Regions from separate parts of the Companilactobacillus sp. FL22-3 genome, predicted to be linked through region 1. Evidence: a T-box and tRNA genes for the amino acid it is inferred to sense, from the RefSeq annotation. Region 1 holds a T-box; the other holds one or more tRNA genes.
What was found. The T-box of region 1 lies ahead of leuS (leucine--tRNA ligase). A T-box ahead of a tRNA ligase gene usually reads a tRNA of that ligase, here a tRNA-Leu.
Positions count from the first base shown of each region.

Region 1 (9,004 bases):
GCATATGTTGATATTCAAAGTGTTGTACGTAAAACAATTACCGATATTGGCTATGATGGTGAAAATCCTGGCTTTAATGGTAATAGCTGTGCCGTATTAGTTGCACTAGATGAACAATCTCCTGATATCGCCCAAGGTGTTGATGATGCCTTAGAAGATCGTGGTAACGATGATAAAGATCCTTTGGATCAAATCGGTGCCGGCGACCAAGGTTTTGTTTTCGGGTTTGCTACTAACGAAACAAAAGAGTTCATGCCATTGCCAATTTCATTAGCTCATAAGTTAATGAGAAAAACTGCTGAAGTCAGAAAAAACGGAACGATTCCATACTTAATGCCTGATGCAAAGTCACAAGTTACTATCGAATATGATGAAAACGATCATCCAGTTCGTGTTGATACAATTGTTTTAAGTACTCAACACAAAGCTGAGGCTAGTTTGGAACAAGTTCAAAAGGACATCAAACAATATGTGATCGACGAAGTTGTGCCTAAGAACATGCTCGATGACAAGACTAAGATTTTGATCAATCCTACGGGACGTTTTGTTATCGGTGGTCCAGAAGGCGATTCCGGATTAACTGGCCGTAAAGTCATCGTTGATACATACGGTGGATTTGCCCGTCACGGTGGCGGTGCCTTTTCAGGTAAAGATGCTACTAAAGTCGATCGTTCAGCAAGTTATGCTGCTAGATATATCGCTAAGAACCTTGTCGCTGCTGGAGTAGCGGCCAAAGTCGAGATTCAAATTGCCTATGCCATTGGTGTGGCAAGACCAGTTTCAATTCATGTGGATACATTTGGTACTAGTGACTTCTCCGAAGAACAAATTGAATCAGTTATCAATAAGTTCTTCGACTTACGTCCCCTAGGTATCATTAAAATGCTTGATCTACAAAGACCAATTTATAAGAAGACGGCCGCATATGGTCACTTCGGACGTACAGATATCGATTTACCATGGGAAAAACTTGATAAAGTAGATGATATTAAGAGTTTCTTGAAAATTTAATCGGTGATTACAGAGGCGTTCTTTAAAGTTTAACTTTAGGGAAGGTCTCTTTTTTTATGGAGGGAATTAATTAATGGCACGAAAAAATCAATCAAATGTGGTGATCGTAACGATTGCTGTATTTATCGCAACATTTATGACGGCAATTGAAGGAACGATTGTTTCGACCGCTATGCCGACTATTATCGGGAGTTTGCACGGAGTCAGCTTGATGAATTGGGTTTTCTCAATTTATTTATTGATGACTGCTGTAGCAACGCCAATTTACGGAAAGTTATCTGACGTTGTAGGCCGAAAACCAGTTTTATTGATTGGTTTAGTGATTTTCGTTATCGGTTCAACTTTGTGTGCGATGTCGAATTCAATGTTAACTTTGATTTTGGCTCGTGTGATTCAAGGTATCGGTTCAGGGGCAATCCAACCATTAACTTTTACGATCATTGCTGATATTTATCCGTTAGAGAAACGCGCTCGGGTTCTAGGTTTGAATGGTTCAGCTTGGGGAATCGCGGCAGTTATTGCACCGCTATTAGGTGGTTTTATCGTTGAAAAGTTGAGCTGGCATTGGGTCTTTTTGATCAATTTGCCAGTGGGTTTGATTACGATTGCTTTGATATGGATTTTCTTTAAAGAAGAGAAAACAGAACACGAAAAAATTAAGATCGATTATTTAGGAACAATCTTGTTGATTTTAGTTTTATTACCACTGATGTTAGCTTTACAAAGTCTTGGTACAAGCAGTTTGTTGCTTCCTTTGGGATTAGTGGCAGTTTCAATTATTTCCGTATTTATCTTTATCAAAGTTGAAAAACGGGTCCAGGATCCAATCTTGCCGCTCGAATTGTTCAATAATAAGACTTTCGTCATTCAGAATATCTTAGCGCTATTGGTCAGTGGTTTCTTAATTGGTTTTGAAGCTTATATTCCCACTTGGATGCAAGGAATTTTAGGCTTGAGTCCTTCGATGGGGGGATTTGCGGTCACACCTAGTTCGATCATTTGGATTTTTGGATCATTTTGGGCAGGAACGTTGATAAAAAAAATGGCACCCAACCGTGTCATTTACATTAGTTTATTCTTTTTAGCAATCGCTAATGGTTTATTGTTGGCCGCCGGTCCTACTACGCCATTTTGGTACTTCTGTTCACTAGCAGCTGTTGCCGGTTTAGGATTTGGTTTGACGATCACGACTACGACGGTAACTGCTCAGACAGTTGTTGATCCAGAAAACGTCGGTGTTGCTACTAGTTTTAATACTTTATTGCGTACAATTGGTCAATCAATGATGGTGTCAGTCTATGGAATTGTCCTAAATGCCGCTTTGGCTAAAGGTGCCGCCGAAAATAAGAATATTACCGTTGATATGATGAATAAATTGATCGATCCACAGACGGCTAATTCCTTGCCACATCAGCTTTTACCCAAAATGCGACAAATTCTTTTTTCTGGATTGCACAACATTTACCTTGTAACTTTAGTATTATTAGTATTGGGTTTAGTTCTTAATGCCTTTGAGTGGAAGAATAAAAAGGTTCTGGGATCTAAATAATAGTGTGTTGAAAGTTACTACAGTAGCTGCCAGAAGATATCCGCCGAGGACATCGCTAGGGTAGTGAACACCTAAGAAGATACGACTATACCCGATTAGGATGACTAACAAAATACATAATGTACTAATGATCAGTTTTGAACTCAACTTTTTGAAGATGAATAAGCTGATAATTAAAATAGAGATATAGAGGGCAAATGAGCTAGCAGAGTGACCGCTTGGAAAACTATATCCACCGGCCGAAACGTAATGGGTATGACTGGGACGAGGACGATCGACTAGAGTTTTGATCAAACTGTTCAAACTCGAGATGACAACTTTGTTGACAACGAGGAAGATTCCGGCATAATAATATCTTTTTATTATTAATAATAGAAAGAAAATTGCGGCGATGGCGATGGTTGGATAAGTATCTCCAAGATTGGTGAGTGGTCTAAAAAAGCTCAAGCTGAAATTGTTGTGATGATAAATTTGATTAATCAAAGTATTATCAAAATTTTTAATTAAATTTGTCTTTAAAACAACATTGAAGGTCCAAAATATAAAGATAATTAATAAAAGTGTATTTAAGATAGATAATTTTTGAATTTTTTTCATTATTATTTGTCTCACTATTGTTTAAGTTTTTATTAAGAAATATAATAAAGTATAAGGATCTTTAGGAGAGTTGATATCTATGATTATGACACGTCGTGAACGTAAAATCGAAGATAGTCGATTGACTAGATTAAATAATAAAAAACTAAAGAATGCAAACTTGCGCAAAAACTTAACTATTTTGGGTTCAAGTATGTTTGTGGGGGCTGTCGTTGCTGAAGTTGCAAATGTTTCTGTCGCAACACCTGTTAAAGCTGAGGCTTTGTCAGTTAACAATTTGTTGAATCAAAATGCTGCTGTGGTTACTACACCAGTTACTTCTAAAGGTGCGGGAGATCAACAATTTCTCGATTACATTGGCAATTCTGCCCGTAAATTAGCGGCAAATAACGACCTCTATGCTTCAGTTATGATTGCTCAAGCAATGGTCGAAAGTGGATGGGGTACTAGTGGCCTTGCTAGTTCACCTAATTACAATCTCTTTGGTATCAAAGGTGATTATAAAGGTGAATCAGTCAATATGGGTACTCAAGAGGATGATGGAACTGGCAATCTTTATTCTATCAACTCTAACTTCAGAAAATACCCATCATATAAAGAATCACTTGAAGACTATGTATCGTTGCTTCGTGGTGGAACTTCTGGCAATACCCAAATGTATGCTGGTGCTTGGAAGAGCAATACCAAGTCATATGAAGATGCTACGAAGTATTTGACAGGTCGTTATGCAACCGATACAACATACGGTGACAAGTTAAATAGTATGATTGAAAAGTACAACTTGACTCAATATGATACACCGCTTGATAAAGATCAAACATACACTGTTGCTCAAGGTGATACTTTGCAATCAATCGCCGATAAATTCAATATGACGACTGATACCTTAATGTCCTTGAATAACTTGAAGTCAAACAATTACATCTACCCAGGTAAAGTTTTGACGGTTACACAAATTATCGGTTCCAATGGTCAAGCCTTGTCCACAAGTAACTTGAGTACCGCTGAAAATACTAATGATACTAATAATGTTGGCGACGCATATGGCAGTCAACAAGCACCAGTCGTAGTTCAAGATGAACGAAACGGTGTCAAGAAGTATGTTCCATCGGAAGATTCTGATTCCGATTCATCATCAATTAATGTTCAAAATGATTACTCAGATAATAATTCCAGTGATTCAGGTGATAATACTAAGTCGGTAACAGTTCAAAGCGGCGATACGATCGATTCGATTGCTTCACAAGCAGGTACTACGGTTAGCAACATTCGCCAATTGAATAACTTGAATTCCGATTTATTGGTTGTCGGCCAAAGATTATTGGTATAGAATATAACAAAACGGAAGTAGTAGAATATGAAGCGACTTTTCAGAAAGCGTATGGTGATGTGAATACGCAAGTCCTCATTTTCGAACTCGTCCACGAATGCTAGTCGCTGAACTTTAAGTAAGTGACTACGTTTAATCCTCGTTAAGGATTTCAAGAGTCGTGCTATATTTTAGTACGGAACTTAGGTGGTAACGCGATAACTCGTCCTATGATTAATTATAATCATAGGACTTTTTTTGTAGGAGGAAGAATATGTACAATCACAATACGGTAGAAAAGAAATGGCAAAAGTATTGGAAGGAAAACGATACTTTTAAGACAACAACAGATCCAGACAAGAAGAACTTTTATGCTTTGGATATGTTCCCATACCCATCAGGTCAAGGTCTACACGTCGGACATCCTGAAGGCTATACAGCAACAGATATTATTGCTCGAATGAAGCGTGCTCAAGGTTATAATGTTTTGCATCCAATGGGTTTTGACGCTTTTGGGTTGCCTGCTGAACAATATGCTTTGAATACTGGTAATAATCCAGCTGACTTTACGGAAAAGAATATTCAAAACTTTAAACGTCAAATCAATTCACTTGGTTTCTCATATGATTGGAACCGTGAAGTTCGTACAACTGATCCAGAATTCTACAAGTGGACACAATGGATTTTTGAACAGATGTACAAAAAAGGCTTGGCTTATGAATCAGAAACTCTCGTTAACTGGTCACCTGATTTAGGTACCGTAGTAGCTAATGAAGAGATTATTGATGGTAAAACTGAACGTGGTGGCTTCCCAGTTGTTCGTAAACCAATGCGTCAATGGATGCTTAAGATTACAGCCTATGCTGACCGTTTGTTGGATGATTTAGATGATATTGACTGGCCTGAAAATATCAAAGAAATGCAAAGAAACTGGATCGGCCGTTCCGTTGGAGCTCAAATTACTTTCGATATTGCCGATAGCGATGATTCAGTTAATATCTTTACTACAAGACCAGATACGATCTTTGGTGTAGAATATATGACCTTGGCCCCAGAACATAAATTAGTTGATAAGATTACGACACCTGAACAAAAAGCCGCAGTTGAAGCTTACAAAGAAGAAGTTTCTCATAAGTCTGATTTGGACCGAACAGATTTGAATGATGAAAAGACGGGTGTCTTCACTGGTGCTTATGCGATCAATCCTGTTAATGGTAAAAAGATTCCGGTTTGGATCTCAGATTATGTCTTAGTCACATACGGAACTGGTGCCGTTATGGCCGTTCCAGCTCATGATGACCGTGATTTTGCCTTTGCCAAGAAGTTTAATTTACCAATGACTCAAGTTATTGAAGGTGACTTGGATAACGGAGCAATCACTGGTGATGGCAAGCACATCAATTCTGATTTCTTAGATGGATTGAACAAAGAAGATGCTATTCAACGAGCTGTCGAATACTTTGAAGATAAAGGTTTTGGTGAAAAGAAAGTTAATTATCGCTTGCGTGATTGGGTCTTCTCCCGTCAAAGATACTGGGGTGAACCAATTCCGGTTATTCATTGGGAAGATGGTACAACATCACTTGTTCCTGAAGATGAATTACCACTTAAATTACCAGCGGACTCAGATATTAAACCATCTGGTACTGGTGAAAGCCCATTAGCTAACTTGACCGATTGGGTCAATGTAGTTGATAAGAATGGCCGAAAAGGTCGCCGTGAAACTAATACCATGCCACAATGGGCTGGTTCATCATGGTACTACTTGAGATATATTGATCCACATAATGATAAAGAACTAGCTGACTACGACTTGTTGAAACAGTGGTTACCAGTTGATCTATATATCGGTGGTGCTGAGCATGCTGTTCTTCACTTGTTATACGCTAGATTCTGGCATAAAGTATTGTATGACTTGGGCGTAGTTCCAACTAAAGAACCTTTCCAAAAGCTATTTAATCAAGGAATGATCCTCGGTAAGGGTCATGAGAAGATGTCTAAGTCAAAAGGTAACGTTGTTAATCCTGATGACGTAGTTGAACAATATGGCGCTGATACTTTAAGAACTTATGAAATGTTCATGGGTCCTTTGGATGCATCAATTGCCTGGTCTGAAAACGGTTTGTCAGGTTCAGCTAAATTCTTGGATCGTGTTTGGAACTTGTTCATCAACGATGACGATTACAGTACACTCAAGGATGACTATCTAACAGATTCTAACGATGGTAAACTTGATAAAGTTTATAATGAAACAGTTAAGAAAGTTACCGAAGATTACGATGCTTTGCATTTCAATACTGCCATTTCACAGATGATGGTCTTCGTTAATGAAGCTCACAAAGTCGATACAATGCCAAAGGCATACGCCGAAGGATTAGTTCAATTGTTGGCTCCAATTGCTCCACATATGATGGAAGAATTATGGAGTAAGTTTGGTCATACTGAATCAATTTCTTATGCCCAATGGCCTACATATGACGAAAAGAAATTGGTTTCTGACACCGTAGAAATTATTCTGCAAGTTAATGGTAAATTGAGAAATAAAGTCGAAGTTGCTAATGGTACACCTAAAGATGAATTAGAGAAATTAGCTCTTAATGATGAGAAAGTTCAAAAATTCATTGCTGATAAAAATGTTGTTAAAGTGATTGTAATTCCTAATAAGATCGTCAACATTGTTGTTAAATAATGAGAAAATAAAAAAAGGATTTCGGGAATTTCCGAAGTCCTTTTTTGATGGTCGAATGGCATCAAGCGTTGCCTATTTTGTAGAGTGTGTATAACTACTGATAATATATATTATTTTGAGGGAATTTCAATTCTTGAATAATTGCAAAAAGTGCCTATTAGGTGAGTGTATTAATAGAATTGTTGATCCATCCGACAGAAATATTTTAGCATGATTTGTTTTTAAAGACGCTTTACAATTTATGCAATCTGTCAAGTTAGCATAATGTTTTGGAAAATATATTGCTTTTTATTGAAATAAAGTGTAATTTAAAATTTTTAGGAAGATAACTTTGCTATAATTAAATGGATAGTTTTTAAGGTGGTGCAAGATTTGGGCGTAAACAATAGCCATGATAATGAAGAAGAAGTGTTGCCAGTCTTAGACCCAGAGGTTTCATCGAAAGATACCATGTTAAAAGGGTCAGCTTGGATGACAGCCGGTAGCATTTTTTCTCGAATTTTAGGTGCAATCTATATCATTCCTTGGATGGCATGGATGGGATCGTATTATCCAGCAGCTAATGCATTATTTGCGAAAGGGTATAATATTTACAGTTTGTTTCTGATTGTTTCAACAGCCGGAATTCCTGGCGCAATTTCGAAACAAATTTCACATTATAATGCACTGGATCAATATGCAACAGGTAATAAATTATTTAAACACGGTCTACGGATCATGACTTTCATGGGTGTGATCTTTGCCGCAATCATGTACTTTGGCGCACCGGTTTTAGCAACGATTTTTACTGATGGTGATCCACGAAGTATTCCAGTTATTAAGTCATTAGCGATTGCTGTTTTGATTATTCCTATTCTGAGTATCTTAAGAGGTTACCTGCAAGGATATTCTGATATGGCACCTTCTGCCATTTCTCAATTTATTGAACAGATTGCCCGTGTGATTTATATGCTTTTGGCAACTTATATCATTATGGTGGTTAATAAGGGCAGTTATATTAATGCCGTGGTCCAATCAACTTTTGCTGCCTTTATTGGAGCGGCTGTAGCGATTGGAATTTTGATCTTAGCCTTACTAAGACGATTACCAAAACTACGACAATTATCACAGAATGGTCAACCAGCAGCTGATGTGAATGAAAATAATTTCACCCGTGAAATTTTTCAACAAGCTTTGCCATTCATCATTCTCGATGCAGGGATTACTTTTTTCAATCTATTCGATCAATCAACCTTTAATCAATTCATGAGGATGTTTGTCAACGCTACAGGGGCACAGTTGGATAACTACTACTCTTTATTTGGTTTTCAAGCAAATAAATTGATTATGATTATCGTATCCTTATCGACTGCTATGGCTGTTACAGCCGTCCCAATTTTATCTGGCTTATATTCTAAAGGTAATAAGGAAAAAATTGAGGGTCAAATTTCCAATACGATTGAATTGTTCTTCTTCGTTATGATTCCTGCTTCATTAGGGATGTACGCCGTTGCACAACCGCTTTGGACGACTTTTTATCGTTATGATTCTTTAGGGGTCTTGATGTTACAATTCTCAGCAATTATCTCCATATTGCTAGGATTGTTCACGGTTTTGTCAGCCGTTTTGCAGGCGTTATATCGTAACAGACTAGCTATCAAATACTTTGTTTATGGCTTCCTGGCGAAAGTCGTTGCTCAATTGCCAATGATTTGGCTATTTCATGAATTTGGACCATTAGTAGCGACAAGTATTGGTATGGGTGTCGTTTGCTGGCTAATGGTACGCAAGTTGCACCAAATTTATCCGTTTGATACTGGCCGTCTCTCACGCCGCATCAGTGGCATTATATTGTTCTCGTTGATCATGT
Region 1 is NZ_JBTYYZ010000013.1:19,144-28,147, forward strand. Features, by position in the region: gene metK (methionine adenosyltransferase) at 1-1,011, shown strand, start outside; gene ACYT32_RS11195 (MDR family MFS transporter) at 1,085-2,560, shown strand; gene ACYT32_RS11200 (phosphatase PAP2 family protein) at 2,507-3,157, opposite strand; gene ACYT32_RS11205 (glucosaminidase domain-containing protein) at 3,237-4,487, shown strand; T-box leader at 4,485-4,700, shown strand; gene leuS (leucine--tRNA ligase) at 4,741-7,155, shown strand; gene ACYT32_RS11215 (putative polysaccharide biosynthesis protein) at 7,606-9,004, shown strand, end outside.

Region 2 (10,701 bases), on a different contig from region 1:
ATTCAGGCAATACTAATCATCATAATAATGGTGGCTCAACTACGACGCCAGCTGAGCCTGATGAGATGGGTAATATTACTATTAACTATATTAAGCGTTCGACAACTACAAATGACGCTTGGGTCATCAAGACAGAAATAAGACAAGTTAAGATTGGCTCAAGAGTTACACTCATTGCACCAAAACTAGATGGTTATACAGTTGTTCCAGGAGAAGAGGACAGATCATATCTAGTACAATTTGATGGTGAAGCGTTCAACATCCCTTATACTCAGGACGATGCGACAAATGTTGTAGATACATCATCTGTAACTGTTAATTATGTTGATGAGAAGGATAATCAACTAGCTAAATCAGAAACTTTTCCTGTAAAAGTTGGCATTGATTTTTCAACACCTGCCGCATATATAGATGGATATAAATTACAAGGTAGTTTGATTCAAACTGTAAAGACGGCTAAGGAAGGAAATACTATTAATTTTGTATATTCAAAAGAAGATAGTACTACAACACCAACAGACCCTGAAACTGATAAGACAGATGTAACAATCAAGGCAGTTGACGAAAATGGCAAAGCTATTGAAGGCGTACAAGATACCGTACTAAAAGACCAAGAAGTTGGTAAAGATGTAGAAGTATCTGCCCCAGTAATCGAAGGTTATACAGCAACTGAAGCTACTAAGAATGTAAATGTAGCTAAAGATGGTTCAACTGTAACGTTCACATATACAAAAAACGCTACAACGCCAACTGATCCTGAAACTGATAAGACAGATGTAACAATCAAGGCAGTTGACGAAAATGGCAAAGCTATTGAAGGCGTACAAGATACCGTACTAAAAGACCAAGAAGTTGGTAAAGATGTAGAAGTATCTGCCCCAGTAATCGAAGGTTATACAGCAACTGAAGCTACTAAGAATGTAAATGTAGCTAAAGATGGTTCAACTGTAACGTTCACATATACAAAAAACGCTACAACGCCAACTGATCCTGAAACTGATAAGACAGATGTAACAATCAAGGCAGTTGACGAAAATGGCAAAGCTATTGAAGGCGTACAAGATACCGTACTAAAAGACCAAGAAGTTGGTAAAGATGTAGAAGTATCTGCCCCAACAATCGAAGGTTATACAGCAACTGAAGCTACTAAGAATGTAAATGTAGCCAAAGAAGGTTCAACTGTAACATTCACATACACAAAGAATGCTGTTGCACCTAAGACAGCAACTATTACTATTAATTATCTTGACACAGATGGTAATGTACTAAAAACTGCTAAAACTGATACAGCTGATGTAGATTCAACTTATAAAGCTGATGCACCTGAAATCAAAGGTTATACCCTAGATGGTGATGCTAGTCAGTCAATTACAGTAAAAGCTGATAGTAATGTAATTAACTTTAAGTACACTAAGAATGCTGAACCTATCCAACAATCAACAATTACAACAAAATTTGTAGACGCTGACGGCAATGCCGTAGCTGATTCAATTTCTGAAAAGGTTGACAATGGTAAGTCATACACAGTTAAAGCTAAAGATGTTACTGATTATACTTTGAGTGGAAACGCTACTCAAACAATCGATTCAGTAACTGGTGACGAAACTCTAACATTCAAATACACAAAGAATGCACCAGTTGTTTCAAAGGCTAATGTAACAGTAAATTATTTAGATGCTGACGGCAATGTATTACAATCTGCTAAGACTTTAACTGACCAAGTTGTTGGTTCAACTGTAACCGAAACAGCACCAGCTATCAAAGGTTATACAGTAGACCAATCATCTAAATCATTGGAGGTTGCTAAGGATAATAATGTAATCAACTTTACATATACAGAAGATGCACCTGTACAAACAGTTGATACATCTGCTGTTGCAAATAAGGTTATCTCATTAGTAAATAATTACAGAACTGCTAACAGTTTATCAGAACTAAATGTTGATAGTAATTTAACCGCAGGAGCTGTAGCACGTTCCCTCACTGAAAAGGGACACGTTGACGCCAGTGGTGACATCAACTCCGCTAACCATGATGAGTTTATGGCTCAAACTCAAGCAAACTTGAAACAATACGGTTCAACTAATATGGCAGAAAATTTGGCTGTCACAAATGGTTCAACTGCTGATGAAGTAGCTCAAAACTTGGTTAATCAATGGAAGGAATCACCAGAACATAATGCTACTATGTTAGACAAAGGTATGACTGACATTGGTGTAGGTGTACAACAACTTGAAAATGGTATGTTTGTAGGTATTCAAGACTTTGGTGGAAAAGCCACGACAGCCAATTGGGATACAAGCAGATTTAATACCACAACGGCTGACACATTTGGTTTAACTACAGACCAAATTAAAGACCAATTTGTCAAGAACAGTGGCTATAACTTAGGTACTAACTACTATGTATCAGACCATATCTTTAAAACAAAGAATGATTATTTAAACTTTTTGAATGCAGGATTTGATAATCCAGACCCACTAGAAGGTTCAATTTGGGACTCAGTAGGTGCTAGTGGTAAAGCCACAGGTATGTTAGTCTATGATGGTAAGGGTAACGCTGTAGGTTGGGGTCTATGTTTGATGGAAATGGACGAACCAGTTTCAACATACACAGATCAAGGTTTAACAACATGGATTAAATAATCCAACAAATTAACGTTAAGTAGATGATTATTAGAAGAAGGGTTGACCGTAAGGTCAGCTCTTTTTCTTTATAAAAGAATCTCTTTTCCGTTGTGACTTTCTTCTTATTAGTCTGATATCTGCGGTAAGTTGAAATAATTGTAAGTAGAGTGTAGTTAATTTGATATACTAAGGGTACTTTGTTACAGGTTAGTTATTATTTACAAAATAATCTTAAAATGACTACGGAGGCAATGGGTTTGGAAAATGAAGATATTAAATTAAAAGCAGAACCTAAATTGATAAAAGAACTCACCGATGAAGAAGACAACTTTAAGGGTATTTCTTTAGCAGAGTTTAGAAAATCACACAGTCGAAGCTAATTTAAGGACACATTAATTCTTTGAGAATATAAAAAGGATTATGTTAAAAAGTACAATGATACTGAATTTTGAATGTAAACTATTGAACAAGTCTTGGTTGTGTTTTGAATAAGCTGACTACAATAAATGATCCAGATAAAGGGAACTGACCTAAGGTTAGTTCCTTTTTGTTTGATAAAATTTTAAAAGCATCGTGAATGATATAAAAATTCTTTGTGGTGTGAAATGCTTCTATATAAGGTGTGGTTAAATCGATAGCTAATATTTTACTTAAGGCACTTGATAGTTTACGTAACAATCATTACAAGAGCTTTTAAGTATAATTATTTTCAGTTGATTGAAAGAGTTTTAAGAAAGCTGAAGAGGTTTATTATGATGGTTAATCAAAATGATTTAACATATTACAACGGCCCGTGTGCAATAATATAATTTAAAATCGGATAATCGATCAATGCAAAGAACACAATTAGTAAACCAAGTGATATAAAGACTCTTACATAATGGATAGAATAGCTTAGAAATACCACATTAAAGATAAGAGAACTTTCAAGCAGATTGCCAATAAGAATTTGACTGATATAAGTGACAGAGAAAAACTCAGATGAAAATGATGATAGTAAGTAGAGATTGTTGTTAAGTATCTAACGTTTCAATGATGATAGTATTGATCACAAAGTTGTTTTTGCTTTGGAGTCTGTACTATCTCACTAGTATGTTTGTGGGGTTGCCATGGAAAATTAAAATATCTCCATGATACCCAAAAATTAGCTTGAAATTATTTATATTTTTGTGTATAGTAGAACGTGCATGCGGGTATGGCGGAATTGGCAGACGCGCAAGACTAAGGATCTTGTGGAGAATTATCTCCGTGGAAGTTCGAATCTTCTTACCCGCATCACTAGAGTAGTTAGACATTTTTGTCTAGCTGCTTTTTTTTGTTTCGGGAAAATTCCGTCATCTATAACAATGATTTTTGTGCATCTGCAAGTATTATTGAAAAATATTTTCTTTTTGAATTAATTGTTAATGTTATTGGAATATATCTTTTAATCTGGTGGTATAGTATTATTGATAAATATCATAACGATAGATGGGAGTGTGTTGCCATTGTTTCTTGGATCAATTATCTATAATAAAAGACGAGAAATGAATTTAACTCAAATTGAGTTAGCTAACGACATTTGTACTCAAAATACGATCAGTAAAATTGAGAAGCATAATATTGCACCAACAGTGAATATCTTGATCAAGATTTGTTTGAAATTGGATTTAACATTGAATGATGTGTTCAGTGATTTTTCAAGTAATTCTTCTGCCAAACAGGATAGTATTCTAGATGCAATCGAACAAGATATTTTACTTCAAAGAAACATTGATGTTCAGGATCGATTGTCATTGTTAGAAGGTAAACTCAATAATAATGACATGAAACAATATGAATTGATCAATGGCATGTTGGCTTACAAGAATCATAATTTTGACGCCTCACTGTTTACTTTGGATAAGGTTTTGCAATATACCAAGTCATCTAAAGATGACGTCTATACTTTCCTTGCATACTTGTTCAAGGGCTTAGACTATGTTGCTCAAAAGCATTACGATCGTGCTCAGTATTATTTTGAAATGATTGATAATTCAATTGATGAGGACTCACGGATCTCAAATGCTAGTGATCTGGAGATTCTCTTCATTTGCAAGACTTTAGCCAAAGCATACAATGATATGAAGTCGTATCAGAGGTCTTACGAGTTCAGTCAATGCGGCTTAAATTTTGCGCAAAGAAAGCATGTTTCTTATTTCTTAGACGACTTGAACTATCAGTTATCGGTCGCAATTAAAAATGATCAAGACCGCACAGAAGATTACAATGATTATTACAACTTGGCACTTTACTTGGCTAAGTTCAATCAGAATGATTTATTACTCGCCGAGATGAAAAAATAAATTTTACTAGAAAAAACGCCGTTATATAAAAATAACGACGTTTTTTTGTTGTGATATTTTTAATAAGCTGACAAATCATAAAACATGTTTAAACATGATATACTTGACACAGTCTAAGGAGACTAAGGAAGTATTTTAAATGAAAAGACGATTTTTAGTAGTGATTTTAACTATTCTACTGGGCGTTGGGCTTTCATTAGTACCTATCCAAAGTGTCGAGGCTAAGTCCGTAACTAGCGGATACTTTGTTGATGTTAGTGCAAATCCCGCCAAAATCTATGATGCGGCAGGACATGCGACAGGTGAATCCGAACCACTTAACAGTTGTTGGTACCTTGGGAGGACAGCAACCATTAATGGTCAAGACTTTTACCAAATCGCTACGAACGAATATTTAAGTTCAAGCGATAGTTTTATTTACCGTAATAGACCAGAAGTGATCAGAGTCGAAACTGATGAAGATGTGCCAGTTTATGATCACAACTTCGTTGAAAGTGACAAGGTTGCTTTGGCTCCAGGTACATACTGGTACTCAGATACTGTGATTACTACATCAGAGGGCATGCCATTTGTTCGGGTGGCTCCTGATGAATACGTAGGAATGTGGAATGTGATTCAACAATCATTTACAGAATAATAATACTAGTTTTTAAGAGGGGCAATTAAAAAAATTGCGCCTCTTTTATGATTTAAGGAAAAGGTTTACAAAAGTAGATAGCGCCAATGTTCATAGTATTTTGAGCGTTTTTGAGATAATTAATATGTAAAGATTCACATAATTAATTAATCATTTTTTTCAAATTACTGTTGAAATTTACGCAGAATCTCGGTAATATAAGGGTGCTTATAAAATGCCAGAGTTAGAAATATAAGCAAATGTGTGAATTATTAAAAATTCTTGTATGTAAGAATCAGCTTTTGTGTACGCTATTTTTATGCCAAAAAATAGCTGCCGGGATTTTTTGCCAAAAAAAATATATATAGAGGTTATTTGTTATGAAAAAATCTATTTTGCTCCTTGTTTGTGCTCTTTTAGGAACTGGAAGTGCAGTTGCCACTGCCGCTAGTTCTGTAACTAATGTATCAGCAGAGTCTGTTACTAAGGCTGGAGTTTTTGCCGAAGTAAGTTCTGATGAAGCTCAGCTTTACGATCAAAACGGTAATAAAACCAATGTTGCTTTAGATAAGAATTCAACTTGGAAAGTTGCCAAAACACAAAATGTTAATGGAACTGACTTTTATCAAGTTTCGACTAACGGTTATTTAAGTGCTAAGGATGGATTCAAATACAAAAACCGTCGAATGACTATAAAAGTACAGTCACTCGACGGTTCTGATAAAAATGTAAGTGTGTATGATCATAATTTAGTTGAGAGAAGTGATGTTCAGCTATCCCCAGACAGCAAATGGGCTACTGATACTGTCATCAATTACTCCAACGGTGTACCTTTTGTACGAGTTGCTCCAGATGAGTACGTTGCCATGTACGATGTTGTGGAACAATCATTTAGTGCTACTGTCTAATTAACTTTTAATCTTGTGTGTGAATTACTAGTAGATATCCTTGGTATGCCGACCGCCGATATCTCTTGTATATATCAACTTTTATGTACACTGCCAAATGTACTTAAAAATCTATTTAATATATATGAGGTCTTTCTTTAATACAGTTAATAGTGTACTCCCGTTTAAAACAAAATTTGATTCACATTTTGTAAAAAGTGTTTTCCTAATGTGGAATAAAAACTATGGATGTTAAAAATCCATAGTTTTTTTTATACAGCTAAACCGCTGGAATCATAATAGGACGCTTACATACACTATGAATAAAGGATTTAAAAAAAGAAAAAAGCCAGTCATTTAAGCGTTGAAATGACTGACTTCATAGGATTTACTTACTTTCCTTAGCTTTAATCAACTTAACCTTTTCTAAGATTTGTTTATCAAAAGCCTTCATGTAAGCATCGTGAGTTGCAAATTTTTTACCTTGTATTTTTCGTAAAGCGTCGCTCCAATCGTAGTAGTTAATTGGAACCATATTGCGATCTTTGTTGGCTACATATAGCTCAGCAAAGTTGTTATCGCTTTGAATAGGAGCGGTCAACCAGATATATTTAGTATCTTTATATTGTAAGAAATATTGAGTGTTACGCTTGACGTTATTTTGGTAAGTTGAATATTGAACCTGCATATCAAAAGTCTTTCCATAATTATGAGCTAGTGCGTCAAATCTTAATCCCACGCCTAATAATACCAATGCCAAGACGGGTAGGAGATATTTTTGATAAGAGTCCAGTAGAATATCGATATTAATTATCGCAATCGTGCCAAAGAACATATAAGTGGCAAACATACATCTTGAACCGAATGGAGATACAACGATAAATGGAGCAATAACGACATAACCAGAAAGTAATAAAGCAAAATTAGCTAATTTCAATTTAGGATTGTCTATTTTTAGCGAATAAATTACGACGATTATGGTAAAGATTATGATGGCAATGCCTAGGATAATCAAATGCTTAGGTGTGAACATCAAGCGCATATAATTAAACATGGTATCTGATGATGAGGAGCCCTTTAATGATCGATAGGAGTCTCTACCAAATAATATTTTGATATAAGCACCATTGATAAACATTAGGACGGCACCGATAAAGTTACCGATTAGAGCTAAACTCATGATTTTTTTAAATTTATCACTGAAATGGTTACGCAAGAATAATAATATCAAAATGCCATTGAAAACATTTAAAACGGTGACATGTTCAGCAAAGAACTGAGCAAAGATCGAGGCAAAGAATATTAAGTAAATACTAGTTCGGTAATATTCAACGTCTTGATTATCGTAATTTTTAAGTACCAGATAGAGAACAAATAGTGGATAAACGACTGATGGGACATAGTTTGCGAACCCAGCATGCCAACCTAGAATTTGTTGAAAAATAATTTTGGGCATCAATAAGATAAAGAGTCCAGCTAAAGCGGAAGATAATAACCCAATCGATTTAGTTGGTTTGATTTGATCACGAATCTTTTGAATCAAGAAAACAATCAAGGTCATAAATGTTCCATAACCTAAAAATGCTAGCGGTTTGATTTTGGTGATGGCAATAACTAAAAGATCACCTAAGTAGCGGCCATCATATTTTAGAAAAATTCCTTGAGGAAAGTAATTGCTACCGAAATAAGTACCCCAGTGCAGATCGTCACCTAGTAGTGGCATCCACAAGCCGATCAGACCGAAAATTATAAAAATAATAAAATAAAAACTAAGCTTTGTTGTTCTTCTCATTTGAAAACCTCATTTTTGTATTCTTTAATAGGATATAATTATCTGTCTTTTCAAGCAATGAAAAATCTTATCTTGCCACTAAATATATGAAATTGATAAAATATTTACATAGATAATAGTGAATGTTAGTATAATCACTGTAAACGATTACAGAAAAAGGTGAGGATTTCATGAAAAAAACGCGGGTCATTAACTCAGACATTTCACGTGTGATTGCCCAAATGGGTCATTTTGATACTTTGGGAATTGGTGATGCTGGAATGCCAGTACCAAGCAAGACAGAAAAAATTGATTTGGCAGTGGAAGCTGGCTTACCAAGTTTTATTCAAGTGTTGGAAAATGTCTTGAGTGAACTACAAGTTCAAAAGGTTTATCTGGCTGAAGAAATTAAGGTACAAAACCCTAAACAATTGGCTGCAGTTAAAAAAGCTGTTGGAGATACACCGATTGAATTTATTCCTCACGAGGAAATGAAAAAAGATTTAAACGATACTAAAGCATTTATTAGAACGGGTGAGGAAACACCTTACTCAAATATTTTACTTGAAAGTGGAGTTGTTTTTTAGAGGATTTTTTATGAAAAAAATTGTTGTTTTAGGTTCAATCAATGTTGATACGATTTTAAATATTACCCGCTTGCCATTACCAGGTGAGACGATGGCTATGCATGAACGTTCTAATGCTGGCGGTGGAAAAGGTGCTAATCAAGCAATTGCCGCAGTACGTGCCGGAGCTGAAACATCCTTTATTGCTAAGATCGGTCAGGATAATGCCGCTGATTTTATGTTGGATACGTTTAAAGAAGACGGCTTGAATATCGAACATGTTACACGGGATCAAAAAGCTGGAACGGGTCAAGCTTATATCTTATTGGATGAAAATGGTCAAAATAGTATTTTGATTTATGGTGGTGCTAATCAAGCAATTACGACTGATGATGTTAAGGCTGCTAGTGCTTCGATTGCTGATGCTGATTGCTTGATCACAGAGTTTGAAACTCCACTTGCTGCTTCAACGGAAGCTTTCAAGATTGCCAAAGAAAATAATGTTTTGACAATTTTGAATCCGGCTCCTGCTAAAAAGGACATCCCTGAAGAATTGTTGCAGTTGACCGATATCATCGTACCTAATGAAACAGAAGCTGAAGCTATTACCGGTATTAAAGTTACAGACGAACCTTCCATGGTTGCAGCAGCAAATAAGTTGCACACGATGGGAGTAAAGAATGTAATAATTACTGTTGGCTCAAATGGGTCTTTCTATTCAATGAATAAAAAGACTGGTTTTGTTAAAGCTTATAAAGTTCAAACAGTTGATACAACCGCTGCTGGAGATACTTTTATTGGTTATCTGGCTTCAAAACTAAATGAAGATTTGAGTAACGTTGAAGAGGCAATGAAATTTGCAAGTAAAGCATCTTCAATTACAGTGCAAACAAAAGGTGCTCAAAATTCTATCCCTCATGTGAGAGATGTTGAGATTTAAGTATTTGTAAAAGAAACTTTACGCTAAGTAGATTGAATTAATTGCCCAAGCATGGTAATATAATAGTTGTATTTTTGAATGGTGAATGGTTCGAATGGTTTGAATGTTTCGTATTTTAGACTTTCTTCCATGAAGTACCACGAAATAATGCACAAAAAATTTTTATTTATCAGGAGGAATAGTCTGATGGAACACGGAACAGTTAAATGGTTTAACGCAGAAAAAGGCTATGGTTTTATTACACGCGAAGATGGTAGTGACGTATTTGTTCACTTCTCAGCAATCCAAGGTGACGGTTACAAGACACTTGAAGAAGGTCAAGCTGTAACATTCGATATCGAAGATTCAGATCGTGGCCCACAAGCTTCAAACGTTGTTAAGGACTAATTAATAAACTTTGAGCAAAAAGCTAATCCGAAAGGGTTAGCTTTTTTTAGTCCCTACAAATAAATCTTTACCTAAACTTTACAAGAAATATACGTTGATAGTTTAAAATCAATTGTTATTGAGTGAGTTTGGAGAAAGCGAATGCAAATAAATTGGCGAAGAAATTTTCGGATCCTGTGGTTCGGCAGTTTAATAACAGATATGGGCAATGCAATGACATTGCCTTTTATTGTCCTTTATATCAATACTTTGGGACATTTCAATAAAGCAGAGTTGAATCTGTTAGGAGCAGCGGCCTTTTCTTTGACATATTTCAGCAAGGCTTTAGTTTCGCCTCTGTGGGGTCGTCTAGCTGACATCAAAGGGAGAAAGTTGATGTGCTTGCGAGCCTCAGGCGTGATGACAATAACTATCTTTATGATTGGCCTATCGCCGAATGTTTGGTTCTTGCTCTTCTTTCGAGCTTTACAAGGAGTGTTTTCCGGTTATATCAACAATGCTAATGCCTTAATGTCGGTCTCTGCACCAACGGACATTCGAGGTCGGGTAATGAGCAAATTAGTGACTGGCAGTATTACCGGAA
Region 2 is NZ_JBTYYZ010000016.1:16,155-26,855, reverse strand. Features, by position in the region: gene ACYT32_RS11850 (MucBP domain-containing protein) at 1-2,645, shown strand, start outside; gene ACYT32_RS11845 (hypothetical protein) at 2,885-3,007, shown strand; tRNA gene ACYT32_RS11840 (tRNA-Leu) at 3,817-3,902, shown strand; gene ACYT32_RS11835 (helix-turn-helix domain-containing protein) at 4,106-4,951, shown strand; gene ACYT32_RS11830 (SLAP domain-containing protein) at 5,091-5,588, shown strand; gene ACYT32_RS11825 (SLAP domain-containing protein) at 5,948-6,475, shown strand; gene ACYT32_RS11820 (hypothetical protein) at 6,843-8,246, opposite strand; gene rbsD (D-ribose pyranase) at 8,417-8,812, shown strand; gene rbsK (ribokinase) at 8,823-9,731, shown strand; gene ACYT32_RS11805 (cold-shock protein) at 9,918-10,118, shown strand; gene ACYT32_RS11800 (MFS transporter) at 10,260-10,701, shown strand, end outside.
Region 2: it has a tRNA-Leu gene. The T-box ahead of leuS (leucine--tRNA ligase) is inferred to sense a tRNA for this amino acid. The anticodon was not compared.